2 regions of the Kitasatospora sp. NPDC058190 genome follow, and region 2 is predicted to be linked to the other one. Evidence: predicted binding sites of a transcription regulator. Region 2 holds the regulator's gene; the other holds the start of a gene.
The links. Region 2 encodes HrcA, which represses chaperone genes, less so after heat shock. Its sites were predicted from a motif close to TTNGCACTCNGNNNNNCNGAGTGCNAA; they were not measured.

Region 1 (6,735 bases), on a different contig from region 2:
TCGACCTGGGCCAGGGCGTCCAGGCCGACCAGCTCCAACGCGTCGACCAGGAGGCCGAGTTCGACACCGTAGCCGGTGGGGAAGGGCAGCCGTTCGAGCAGTGAGCGGCGGGCCGCGTACTCGCCGCCGAGGGGCTGGACGAAACCGGCGAGTTCCGGCCAGTGGAGGTTGAGCAGGGGGCGGGCGACGAGTTCGGTGACCCGGCCGCCGCCGGCGGGGAGGATCGCGGCGGACTCCCCCGCGGCGGAGCCGCTCATCGTCACTTCGAGGGGGCGGTCGTACATGGCCTTGACCAGCTGGATGTCGGGTTCGGTGAGCAGGGGGCCGAGGATGCCGGAGACGAAGGCGGGGTCGAACTCGCGCAGGTCGGCGTCGACGAAGCAGACGATGTCGCCGCGGGTGACCAGCAACGAGCGCCAGAGCACCTCGCCCTTGCCGGGGACGGCGGGCAGCCGGGGCAGGATGGCGTCCCGTTGTTCCACCCGGGCGCCGGCCTCGGCGGCGACGGTGGCGGTGGCGTCGGTGGAGCCGGAGTCGAGTACGACCAGTTCGTCGACCAGAGGAAGCCGGTCCATCAGTTCGCGCCGGATGGTGCGGACGATGTCGCCGACGGTGGCCTCCTCGTCGAGTGCGGGGAGGACGACGCTGACGGTCTGCCGGGTGCGCCGCTTGGCCTCCAGCAGGGTGTGAACCGGCCGGTCGGCCGCGCTCCACGAGCGGCGGTGCAGCCAGGACGCCGCCTGCGGGAGGAGTGCGGGGGTCGGTTCGGCGGGCACGGTGAATCTCCTCGGCGAGGTCGGGTGGAACGGGCCATCTCGCGTGGCGGACGGTCCCTTTCAGGGTGGACGCCTTCGGATACAGTCTTCGTACAGCGGTCGGACCTTCGCACGCCGGGGTCGCCGCTGAACCACAACTTCACAAGCTCATCCAGAGGGACTGAGGGAACGGCCCGTTGACGTCCCGGCAACCTTCTCGCTCGGCTGTCCACAGGCCCCGGCGGGACAGGTGCCAATTCCGGCCCGTGGCGCGACCGCGCCACGGGGAAGATGAGGAGAGAGGCCTCCGCCATCATGGCTATCGACACTGCCGCACCCTCCCCCAGCCTTCGGCCGGGGGGACCCCCACCGGTCGACCTCGGCCCCGCCGCCGCCCTGTCCTGTCGGGAGTGCGGCACCCGCTTCCCGCTCGGCCCCAGCTTCGCCTGCCTGGAGTGCTTCGGGCCGCTGGAGATCGCGTACGAGTTCGGGAGCGAGCGGGCCGAGGAGCTGCGCAAGCGGATCGAGGCCGGTCCGGCCTCCATCTGGCGTTACGCGCCGCTGCTGCCGGTGCCCGCAGACGTGGCGTCCAAGCCGAACCTGAACCCGGGGTGGACCCCGCTGGTGAAGGCGGACAACCTGGGCCGGGAGCTCGGGTTCACCGCTCCGCTGCACGTGAAGGACGACTCCGGGAACCCGACGCACTCCTTCAAGGACCGGGTGGTGGCCTGCGCCATCGAGGCGGCGCGCGCGTTCGGGTACACCACGCTGTCCTGCTCCTCGACCGGCAACCTGGCCGGCGCGGTGGGCGCGGCGGCGGCCCGGGCCGGGTTCCGGTCCTGTGTCTTCATCCCGCACGACCTGGAGCAGGGCAAGGTCGTGATGGCCGGGGTGTACGGCGGCGAGCTGGTGGGCATCGAGGGCAACTACGACGACGTGAACCGCTTCTGCTCGGAGCTGATCGGGGACCCGGCCGGCGAGGGCTGGGGTTTCGTGAACGTCAACCTGCGTCCGTACTACGGCGAGGGCTCCAAGACGCTGGCCTACGAGATCTGCGAGCAGCTCGGCTGGCGGCTGCCGGAGCAGATCGTCATCCCGATCGCCTCGGGCTCGCAGCTGACGAAGATCGACAAGGGGTTGCAGGAGCTGATCAAGCTCGGCCTGGTGGAGGACCGGCCGTACCGGATCTTCGGCGCCCAGGCCGAGGGCTGCTCGCCGGTGTCGGCCGCGTTCAAGGCGGGCCGGGACGTGATCAAGCCGGTCAAGCCGGACACCATCGCCAAGTCGCTGGCGATCGGCAACCCGGCGGACGGTCCGTACGTGCTGGACATCGCCCGTCGGACCGGCGGGGCGGTCGAGGACGTCACGGACGAAGAGGTCGTGGCGGCGATCCGGCTGCTGGCCCGGACCGAGGGGATCTTCGCGGAGACCGCGGGCGGGGTGACCGTCGGCGTGCTGAAGAAGCTGGTCGAGACCGGTCAGCTGGACCCGGCCAAGGAGACCGTCGCGATCAACACCGGCGACGGCCTGAAGACGCTGGACGCCGTCTCCGACGCCGGGATGACCGCCGTCATCCGCCCGACGCTGGAGTCCTTCCGCTCCGCCGGTCTCGCGTCCGCCTGAACCACCCCCCACCCCCGCTAGGAGAGCCATGAGCGCCAAAGTCCGCATCCCCACCATCCTGCGCACCTACACCGGCGGCGCGGCCGAGGTGACCGCCGAGGGGGCCAGCCTGGCCGAGGTCATCGCCGACCTGGAGCAGAACCACGCGGGCATCTCCGCCCGGATCCTGGACGACACCGGGAAGCTGCGCCGCTTCGTCAACGTGTACGTGAACGACGACGACGTGCGGTTCGCCGAGGGCCTGGCGACCGAGATCAAGGACGGCGCGAACGTCTCGATCATCCCGGCGGTGGCCGGCGGCTGCTGAGCCGTCGCGTCCCGCTTCCCGGCCGCCCGTACGTACGGAATTCGACTCTCCGTATGTGCGGGCGGCCGCTGGCATTTCGGCGGGAATATTTCCGGGTCAAGTCGGAGTAGAGTGTGGCTCTGCTGGGAACGGGGCTTCCCTTCCGACTCGCGCAGTGCTTGGCCGGAGGTCGTCCGGACGCTGAGACCGACTCGCGTCCCGGGCCGTGAAACATGTCAGGCGGATGTCAGAATTCCTGCGGGGTTTTGGGTAATTCGTCCGCTATGTCCGGCAGGAAATGCCGATTTCACCCCGATTTGTTCGGCCTTGTCTCTTGACGGGGCTATGGAATTCCTGGCGGCTGGCCCTGTTGCAGAGGGCGTCGATCCGGATACATTCAGCGGCGGTCGGCGCAATCGACCGCCCATCGGAAGCCGTTCGGCTTTCTGTGCGGAGGATTGCGGCGTGCACGGCTGCGCTCAGGGGGGGTTCCCCGGGCCGGCCTTCAACCAGACCCGGGCCCGCGACCTGCGGGCACGTGAAGGGCCAGCACAGCACTAGGGGAGTTCGGAATGGCTCAGGGCACCGTCAAGTGGTTCAACGCGGAGAAGGGCTACGGCTTCATCGCGGTCGACGGTGGTGCGGACGTGTTCGTCCACTACAGCGCGATCCAGATGGACGGCTACCGCACCCTCGAGGAGGGCCAGCGGGTCGAGTTCGAGATCTCTCAGGGACAGAAGGGCCCGCAGGCGGACATGGTTCGCGCGGCGGTCTGACCCCTTCCGACTCCAGGAGCTCGGCGCGGCCCACCGCTGGTGGACCTCCTGCTTCTCGACGGGCCCGCACGACACGCGTCGTGCGGGCCCGTTCGCGTTCCCGTTCGCGTCCTCGTCCGCGCTCGCGGACGGGGCTCGACGGCGGCTCGCGGGTTGCCGATTGGGCTTGCACTCGACCACCCGGAGTGCTAATCATTGGCGTTAGCACTCACAGCGTGAGAGTGACAGCGGACCGGGTCGGTGAGGCCCCCGGGAGCGGTAGGGGAATGGACCCCCGCACACCAGGGCCGTCCGTCGCGGGCACCCCTTGGTCCGAGCAGTCGACCGTGTCCCGGAGGACCACTTCAGATGGCCAAGATCATCGCCTTTGATGAGGAAGCTCGCCGCGGCCTTGAGCGTGGCATGAACCAGCTCGCCGACGCAGTGAAGGTCACGCTCGGCCCCAAGGGTCGCAACGTCGTGCTGGAGAAGAAGTGGGGCGCCCCCACGATCACCAACGACGGTGTCTCCATCGCCAAGGAGATCGAGCTCGAGGACCCGTACGAGAAGATCGGTGCGGAGCTCGTCAAGGAGGTCGCCAAGAAGACGGACGACGTCGCGGGTGACGGCACCACCACCGCCACCGTGCTGGCCCAGGCCCTGGTTCGCGAGGGTCTGCGCAATGTCGCCGCCGGCGCCAACCCGATGGCCCTGAAGCGCGGCATCGAGAAGGCCGTCGCCGCCGTCTCGGACCAGCTGCTGGCCCAGGCCAAGGACGTGGAGACCAAGGAGCAGATCGCCTCCACCGCCTCCATCTCCGCCGCTGACACCCAGATCGGCGAGCTCATCGCCGAGGCCATGGACAAGGTCGGCAAGGAAGGCGTCATCACCGTCGAGGAGAGCAACACCTTCGGTCTGGAGCTCGAGCTCACCGAGGGCATGCGCTTCGACAAGGGCTACATCTCCGCCTACTTCGCCACCGACCTGGAGCGCATGGAGGCGACCTTCGAGGACCCGTACATCCTCATCGCCAACTCCAAGATCGGCTCGGTCAAGGACCTGCTCCCGCTGCTGGAGAAGGTCATGCAGAGCGGCAAGCCGCTCGTCATCATCGCCGAGGACGTCGAGGGCGAGGCCCTGTCGACCCTGGTCGTGAACAAGATCCGCGGCACCTTCAAGTCCGTCGCCGTCAAGGCCCCGGGCTTCGGCGACCGCCGCAAGGCCATGCTCGGCGACATCGCCATCCTCACCGGCGGCACCGTGATCTCCGAGGAGGTCGGCCTCAAGCTGGAGAACGCCGGCATCGACCTGCTGGGCACCGCCCGCAAGGTGGTCATCACCAAGGACGAGACCACCATCGTCGACGGTGGCGGCGACAGCGAGCAGGTCGCCGGTCGCGTGAACCAGATCCGTGCCGAGATCGAGAACAGCGACTCGGACTACGACCGCGAGAAGCTCCAGGAGCGCCTCGCCAAGCTGGCCGGCGGCGTGGCCGTCATCAAGGCCGGCGCGGCCACCGAGGTGGAGCTCAAGGAGCGCAAGCACCGCATCGAGGACGCCGTCCGCAACGCCAAGGCCGCCGTCGAGGAGGGCATCGTCGCCGGTGGTGGCGTCGCCCTGCTGCAGGCCGGTGTCGCCTTCGACAAGCTGGAGCTGGACGGCGACGAGGCCACCGGTGCCAACATCGTCAAGGTCGCGCTGGAGGCCCCGATCAAGCAGATCGCGACCAACGCCGGCCTGGAGGGTGGCGTCGTGGTGGAGAAGGTGCGCAACCTCCCCGCCGGTCACGGCCTGAACGCCGCCACCAACGAGTACGTCGACCTGGTCGCCGCGGGCATCATCGACCCGGCCAAGGTCACCCGCTCCGCGCTGCAGAACGCCGCCTCCATCGCGGCGCTGTTCCTCACCACCGAGGCCGTCATCGCCGACAAGCCGGAGAAGGCCGCCGCGGCCGCCGGCGGCGGCATGCCGGGCGGTGACATGGACTTCTGATCCTGATCGCTTCGATCGGATCGGTTGATTCCTCGTCCGCGTGGGCGGCTCCCTTCGGGGGGCCGCCCACGCGGCGTTTTCGCGCATCGACGGAGAATGGACGGATGGCTGACATCGAGACCGCCCTGCACAACGCGCGGGCACTGATCCTGGCCGACCTCACCGCGCGCGACGTGGCGGACGCCGCCGTCGTCTCGCTGGTGGAGCAGGCCGTCACGCACCGCCGCTGGTGGCTGGAGCAGTGGCCGGACGGCACCGAGTACGTGCTCGGGCTGGTCGCCCAGGACGTCCAGGACGCGCTACTGGAGGCGTACGGGCGGTGGCCGCTGTGCACCGCCTGCGCGGCCGACGGGGACCCGCACGCGCTGAGCGTGGAGCCGGAGTTGGGGCCGGAGCCGCACTGGGTGTGCGGCAAGCACGGCTCGGTGGTGGCGCCGGTGGGGGAACTGGTCTAGTTCTCCAGCCGCTTGAGCTCGGCCGTCAGGTTGGTGCGGGCGGCCGCGGTGAAGCGCTCGCGGGCGACGGGGGTGCGGTAGAGCGCCGGGAGCGCGAGGAGTTGGCGCAGCACGGCGGCCCGGCCCGCGCGGAAGTCCGGCTCCGGGACGAAGTCGTACTCCGCCCGGACGGCGGCCGCGTACGCCGCGTACGCCTCGGGGGAGCCGCCGAGGACGGCGAGGTCCGCGTCGCAGAGCACCTCGCCGTCGCGGTCGCCCGGGGAGGGGTCGTGGGTGACGGTGAGCAGGACGAGCCGTTCGACCTCGGCGACCCGCCCGGCGGGCAGGCCGGCGGCGGTCAGCGCGCGGACGGCCAGGGCGGCGCTGCGCTCCTCGTTCTCGGTGCGGTCGGGCCGGTAGACGGCGTCGTGGAACCAGGCGGCGAGCCGGACGGCGTCCGGGTCGGCGGCGTGCCCGGCGAGCTCGTCGACGTGCCGTAGGACCGCGCGCAGGTGCTCGGGGGTGTGGTAGCGGCGCTGCGGCTCCGACCAGCGGCGCAGCAGCTCCCGTCCGTACGGTTCGGGGTCGTCGCCGGCGCCGCAGTGGTGCAGCAGGGCGGTCCAGGCGGGGAGCAGGTCCTCGGTCGCGGTGGGCATGCGGCTCATTCTGTCGGCTGGTTCGGGTGGACGGTATATGCCGGTCAGCGATATATATAGACGCATGACAGAACGCTCCATGCAGGAGCCGACGCTGCTTCTGCTCACCGCGCTGGCCGACGCCCCGAGGCACGGCTACGCGCTCATCCAGGAAATCGCCGCGATCTCGGACGGCCGGGTCACGATGCGCACCGGCACGCTCTACGGCGCGCTCGACCGGCTGCTGGGCCAGGG
Region 2 (6,735 bases):
TGCACCCGGGTCTCGGCGTTGCCCCAGTACGTCAGCCGCCGGGACGGACCGCCGTCCACCGGCACCACGTGCACCTCGGGGGCGCCGTCCCGGGTGGAGGAGAAGGCGATGTGCCGCCCGTCCGGCGAGAACCGGGGGTGGTGCACCGGCAGGTGATCGGCCGTCAGCCGCCAGGCCCGCCCGCCGTCCAGCGGGGCCAGCCAGACGTCGTCCTCGGCGACGAAGGTGACCAGGTCACCGTGCAGATGGGGATGGCGCAGATAGGCGCCCGCGGAGGTGCTCAGGGAGTCCGTCACCCGGTCAGCGTAAGCAGGCACGGGTACGAGCCGCTCCGTTTTCCCGAGACTCCCGGCGGGCGCACGGGTAGCGCGGGAAGCCCTACGACCAGCGGCCGGTGCGCCCCAGCAGCAGCGCCCCGGCGGCCACCCCGGCGGTGGAGGTGCGCAGCACCGACGGGCCCAGCCGGTACGGCTTCGCGCCCGCCTCGGCGAAGGCGGCCAGCTCCTCCGGGGAGATCCCGCCCTCCGGGCCGACCACCAGCACGATGTCCCCGCCGGCGGGCAGCGCGGCGTGCGCCAGCGGCTCGGCGCCCTCCTCGTGCAGCACGGCGGCGAAGGCGGCCTGCGCCAGCAGCGGGGTCAGCTGCCGGGTGGTCATCGCCTCGCGCACCTCGGGGAAGCGCAGCCGGCGGGACTGCTTGCCCGCCTCCCGGGCGGTGGCCCGCCACTTGGCGAGCGCCTTGGCTCCGCGCTCGCCCTTCCACTGGGTGATGCAGCGCGAGGCCGCCCAGGGGACCACCACGTCCACGCCGACCTCGGTCATGGTCTCCACGGCCAGCTCGCCGCGGTCGCCCTTGGGCAGCGCCTGGACGACGACGATCCGCGGCGCCGGCTCCGGCTCCCGGCGCACGGCGGTCACCGTGACGTCGATCGCGTCCTTGCCGAACACCTCGGCGACCGTCCCGTCCGCCCCGAGCCCCAGCCCGTCCGCCAGGGTCACCGCCTCACCGGCCGTCAGCCGCTTCACCGCCGCCGCGTGCCGCCCCTCCGCCCCGTCCAGGCGCACCAGCGCCCCGGGCGCGGCGGCGGCGATCCGCTCGGTCTCGACGACGAAGACGGGCGCGGTCATGAGAGGGAACCTCCAGGAATGGAACGGAAACGCGAAAGAGGTGCCGGGGAGCTGCCCCCGGCACCCCTTCCCGGACGACTACCGGCCGTTGAAGGCGTCCTTCAGGCGCGAGAACAGGCCCTGCTGGCCCGGCGCGAACTGGCCGGACGGGCGCTCCTCGCCGCGCAGTATGGCGAGCCGGCGCAGCAGCTCCTCCTGCTCGGCGTCGAGCTTGGTGGGCGTCTGCACCTCGACGTGCACTATCAGGTCGCCCCGGCCGCCCCCGCGCAGGTGGGTGATGCCCCGGCCGTGCAGCGGGATCGACTGGCCGGACTGGGTGCCGGGCCGGATGTCGACCTCCTCCAGCCCGTCCAGGGTCTGCAGCGGCACCTGGGTGCCGAGCGCGGCGGCCGTCATCGGGATGGTGACGGTGCAGTGCAGGTCGTCCCCGCGCCGCTGGAAGACGCTGTGGGTGGTCTCGGCGATCTCGACGTACAGGTCGCCGGCCGGGCCGCCGCCGGGGCCGACCTCGCCCTCGCCGGCCAGCTGGATCCGGGTGCCGTTGTCGACACCGGCCGGGATCTTGACGGTCAGGGTGCGGCGGGCGCGGACCCGGCCGTCGCCGGCGCACTCGGGGCACGGGGTCGGCACGACGGTGCCGAAGCCCTGGCACTGCGGGCAGGGGCGGGAGGTCATGACCTGCCCCAGGAAGGAGCGGGTGACCTGGGAGACCTCACCCTTGCCGCGGCACATGTCGCAGGTCTGCGCGGAGGTGCCGGGGGCCGCGCCCTCGCCGTTGCAGGTGGTGCAGGTGACGGCGGTGTCGACCTGGAGTTCCTTGGTGGTGCCGAAGGCGGCCTCCTCCAGGGTGATCTCCAGCCGGATCATGGCGTCCTGGCCGCGGCGGGTGCGCGAGCGCGGGCCGCGCTGGCCGGCCGCGGCGCCGAAGAAGGCGTCCATGATGTCGGAGAAGCCGAAGCCCGCCGCGCCGGCGCCGAAGCCGCCCGCGCCGCCGCCGCCCGGTGAGAGCGGGTCGCCGCCGAGGTCGTAGACCTGGCGCTTCTGCGGATCGGAGAGCACCTCGTAAGCGGCGTTGATCTCCTTGAACCGCTCCTGCGTCTTCGGGTCCGGGTTGACGTCCGGGTGCAGTTCGCGTGCCAGGCGCCGGAACGCCTTCTTGATCTCGTCCTGCCCCGCATCCCGTCGGACGCCGAGTACCGCGTAGTAGTCCGTGGCCACCAAATGCTCCGCTTGTTCCGCCTGTAGTAGTGCGACTGGACACCACCGTCAGTTCTGACGGTGGTTGCTTGCTACGACTCGGCCAGGATCTGACCCACGTACCGTGCCACCGCCCGCACCGCCCCCATTGTGCCCGGGTAGTCCATCCGGGTCGGACCGATCACACCGAGTTTGGCCACGCTCTCGTCGCCCGAACCGTAGCCGACCGACACCACCGAGGTGGAATTCAGCCCTTCGTACGCAATCTCGCGCCCGATCCGGACCGTCATCCCGGCGTCCCCGGTCTCACCCAGGAGGCGGAGCAGGACGACCTGCTCCTCCAGGGCCTCCAGCACCGGCTGGATGGTGAGCGGGAAGTCGTGGCCGAAACGCGTCAGGTTGGCCGTGCCGGCCAGCATGATCCGCTCCTCGTTCTGCTCGGCCAGCGCCTCGAACAGCGTCGCCAGGACCGTACTGACCGTCGGCCGGTCGATCTGCTCGAACGTGGCCGGCAGTTCCTCCAGCAGCCCCGGGACGTCCGGCAGCCGCTGGCCGGCGGCCCGGACGTTGATCCGCGCCCGCAGGTCCGCCAGGACCGTCTCACCGACCGTGCCCGGGCAGTCGACCATCCGCTGCTCGACCCGGCCGGTGTTGGTGATCAGGACCAGCATCACCTTCGCCGGGGCCAGCGCCACCAGCTCGATGTGCCGGACGGTGGAGCGGGTCAGCGAGGGGTACTGCACCACGGCGACCTGCCGGGTCAGCTGGGCGAGCAGCCGCACCGTGCGGGCGACCACGTCGTCCAGGTCGACGGCGCCGTCCAGGAAGTGCCGGATCGCCCGGCGCTCCGGGGCGCTCATCGGCTTGATCTCGGCGAGCTTGTCGACGAACAGCCGGTAGCCCTTGTCGGTGGGGATGCGCCCGGCACTGGTGTGCGGCTGGTGGATGTAGCCCTCCTCCTCCAGCGCCGCCATGTCGTTGCGCACGGTCGCCGGGGAGACTCCGAGGTTGTGCCGTTCCACCAGGGCCTTGGAGCCGACCGGCTCCTCGGTGCCCACGTAGTCCTGGACGATGGCACGCAGAACGGCGAGCTTGCGCTCGTCCAGCTGGCGGACCTCACCGGCCATGGGCACGCACCTCCGTCTTCGCACGTTGTCCGTCTGTGATGCTGCGGGCCGCTCCTGGAGGACCCCGACCCTGGCACTCTGCGCACACGAGTGCCAAAACCGTACCTGCCAGTGTAAGGCCCGGGTCCTGTCCCAGGAACGGCCCGGCCGGAGTGATCCTGCCCGCAGTCCCGGGGCACGGCCCCTTCCGCCGCAACTCGCGGCGCGGGGGTGGTGCCCTGGGGCCGTCCGGGTGGCAGCATCGAAAGCGACGGCGAACGGAGGAGCAAGAGATGTCGAGCTCGGGCCAGCACACCCGTTTCGCGCCCGATCGCGGCCTGACCAGCCGCATGGTCGCGACGATGTTCGTGATCGGGCTGCTGTACGTCGGTTTCACGGGCCTGCTGATCGCGCTGCTGCGCGGGGCCTGGCCGCTGATCGTGCTGATCTCCGGCGGGCTGTTCGTGGCCCAGTTCTGGTTCAGCGACAAGATCACCGAACGGGCGATGGGCGCCCACCAGGTGACCGAGGAGCAGTACCCGCAGCTGCACGGCACCATCGACCGGCTCTGCGCCCTGGCCGACATGCCCAAGCCCCGTGTGGCGGTCGCCGACAACGACATGCCGAACGCCTTCGCCACCGGCCGCAACCCGCAGAACGCCGTGGTCTGCGTCACCACCGGCCTGCTGCGCCGGCTCGAACCCGAGGAGCTGGAAGGCGTCCTGGCGCACGAGCTGTCGCACGTCGCCCACCGGGACGTCGCGGTGATGACCATCGCCGGCTTCCTCGGCGTGCTCGCCGGGGCGATGACCCGGATCGCCATGTACGGCGGGTTCATGGGCGGCGGGCGCAACAACAACGACCAGAACACGGCCATCGCGGCGCTGGTCATCCCCCTGGTGTCGATGGTCGTCTACGCGATCAGCTTCCTGCTCACCCGGCTGCTCTCCCGCTACCGCGAGCTGGCCGCCGACCGGGCCGCCGCCCAGCTCACGGGTCGGCCCAGTGCCCTGGCCTCGGCCCTGACCAAGGTGACCGGGCAGATCGCGGCCATCCCCACCGAGGACCTGCGCAAGTCGCAGCCGTACAACGCCTTCTACTTCGCCCCCGCGCTGAGCGCCCGGGAGACCGCCTCCCAGCTGCTCTCCACCCACCCGACGCTGGAGAAGCGGCTGGCGCAGCTGGCGAAGATCTCCGAGCAGCTCGGCCGCTGATTCCCGTTGAGGAAAGGACCACCGTGGGATTCCTGGACGCCCTGTTCGGCCGCAGCAAGCCCGTCAAGCCCGACCTCGACCAGCTGTTCGGCGTGCCGTCCGCCGCGCTCACCCTGGAGGCCGGGGCCGGGTTCCTCCCCACCGGGCTCGGCTCGGTCTGCTTCGCGGCCGTCGAGGGCGCGGCCTTCGTCCAGGTCGAGCAGCAGGTCCGGGCGCTGCTGGACGCCGACACCGAGCGCGGCGGCGTACCGGTGGAGGCCTCCAAGGACGGCTACGGCTACTCCTGGCTGCTCGCCCGGCACCAGCCCGGGGAGCTGCCGGAGCTGGTGAACGACCTGCACGCGGTCAACAGCGAGCTGGAGGCGAACGGCTTCGGGCCGCAGCTGCTCTGCTCGCTGGTCTGCTTCCGGAACGGCGAGGGGCAGTCGCTGGCCCTCGTCTACCTCTACAAGCGCGGCAGCTTCTACCCCTTCGCCCCGATGCCCGGTGGCGGGGAGCGGCGCAACAGCCCGCTGGAGCTGCAGGTCAACGCGATGCTGGGGAACGACCTGCGGCTGGAGAAGGACCTGAGCCGCTGGTTCCCGGTCTGGGGCGCGCCGGGGCTCTGACGGTCCGTCCGTATAGTCGCCTCCATGCGCAGCCACCAGTACGGGCCCGACCTCACTCCGCCGTGGAAGAAGCAGCAGCCGGCGCCCGAGGTGCCCGCCGAGCGGGACCTGGTGGTCGAGGAGGCCGCCACCGGCTTCTGCGGGGCGGTGGTGCGCTGCGAGAAGACCGCCGAGGGGGTCACCGTCACCCTGGAGGACCGTTTCGGCAAGCACCGGGTCTTCCCCCTGGTCCCGCGCGGCTTCCTGCTGGAGGGCAAGGTCGTCACCCTGGTCCGCCCCAGCGGCCCGGCGGCGCCCCGCACGCCCGGCCGCACCGCCTCCGGCTCGATCGCCGTCCCCGGCGCCCGCGCCAGGGTGGCCCGCGAGTCCCGCATCTACGTCGAGGGCCGGCACGACGCCGAACTGGTCGAGCGGGTCTGGGGTGACGACCTGCGCATCGAGGGCGTCGTCGTCGAATACCTCCGGGGCATCGACGACCTCCCCGCGATCGTCGCCGACTTCGCCCCCGGCCCTGGACGGCGCCTCGGCGTCCTGGTCGACCACCTGCTCCCCGGCACCAAGGAACACCGCATCGCCGCCCAGGTCACCGGCGAGTCGGTCCTGGTCGTCGGCCACCCCTACATCGACATCTGGCAGGCCGTGAAGCCCGCCTCCGTCGGCATCCCCGCCTGGCCCGCCGTCCCCCGCGGCGAGGACTGGAAGGAGGGCACCTGCCGCCGCCTCGGCTGGTCGGTGGACACCCCGGCGGCCTGGAAGCACATCCTGTCGAAGGTCAACAGCTACAAGGACCTGGAGCCCGAACTCCTCGGACGGGTCGAGGAGCTGATCGACTTCACGGCCCTGCCGGGTCAGGAGTAGGTCTGGAACTCCGAGGTGTCGAGCGTGATGCCCAGCAGGTCCACCGGAACGGGCTCGCCGAACTTGGTGGTTCGCCCAGTCACGTAGTCCGGCTGCGGCTCACCAACATCGCCCGGAAAGGAGAGGCTCTGCTTCGTCCAACGGTGCCACTTCCCATGGGGGATCTGGTCGGCCAGGGACGCGACGATGATGTTGGTAGTCAGGTCGGAGCTCAGAGACAGCAGGATCTCCCCGGAGATGATCTCGGCGCGGACGCCCTCCGGGACTTCGATCCCCTCAAGAACCCTTCGCATTCGCGCACTTGAAGTAGTCACGCGAACACCACAGGTCCTCGATCAGTCCACCAGGTCACGCACGACCGCGTCCGCGAGCAGCCTGCCCTGGAGGGTGAGGGCGGCGCGGCCCTGCTCGTACGGCTCTGCGGCGAGGAGCCCGTCCGCCAGGGCCTTGGCGGCGGCCTTGCGGCCGGTGTCGGTCAGCAGGTCGAGCGGGACTCCCTCCACCAGGCGCAGTTCCAGCAGGATGCGTTCGACGCGGCGGTCCTCATCCGACAGGAGTTCGCGGCCCAGCGCCGGGGTGCGGCCCTCGGTGAGGGACTGGGCGTAGGCGGCGGGGTGCTTGGCG

Region 1: groL (chaperonin GroEL) is a predicted target of HrcA. The motif match lies at 3,606-3,632, and genes of this name have one in related genera.

What each region holds. Positions count from the first base shown of each region.
Region 1 is NZ_JBHVVI010000016.1:6,208-12,942, forward strand. Features, by position in the region: gene ACFVWU_RS10060 (glucosyl-3-phosphoglycerate synthase) at 1-776, opposite strand, end outside; SAM riboswitch class I at 921-1,053, shown strand; gene thrC (threonine synthase) at 1,071-2,378, shown strand; gene ACFVWU_RS10070 (MoaD/ThiS family protein) at 2,407-2,685, shown strand; gene ACFVWU_RS10075 (cold-shock protein) at 3,237-3,440, shown strand; gene groL (chaperonin GroEL) at 3,789-5,411, shown strand; gene ACFVWU_RS10085 (hypothetical protein) at 5,516-5,866, shown strand; gene ACFVWU_RS10090 (hypothetical protein) at 5,863-6,501, opposite strand; gene ACFVWU_RS10095 (PadR family transcriptional regulator) at 6,566-6,735, shown strand, end outside.
Region 2 is NZ_JBHVVI010000053.1:13,470-20,204, reverse strand. Features, by position in the region: gene ACFVWU_RS23615 (S41 family peptidase) at 1-296, opposite strand, end outside; gene ACFVWU_RS23610 (16S rRNA (uracil(1498)-N(3))-methyltransferase) at 379-1,128, opposite strand; gene dnaJ (molecular chaperone DnaJ) at 1,207-2,346, opposite strand; gene hrcA (heat-inducible transcriptional repressor HrcA) at 2,418-3,452, opposite strand; gene htpX (zinc metalloprotease HtpX) at 3,725-4,645, shown strand; gene ACFVWU_RS23590 (hypothetical protein) at 4,669-5,253, shown strand; gene ACFVWU_RS23585 (DUF3097 domain-containing protein) at 5,278-6,111, shown strand; gene ACFVWU_RS23580 (hypothetical protein) at 6,102-6,404, opposite strand; gene hemW (radical SAM family heme chaperone HemW) at 6,447-6,735, opposite strand, start outside.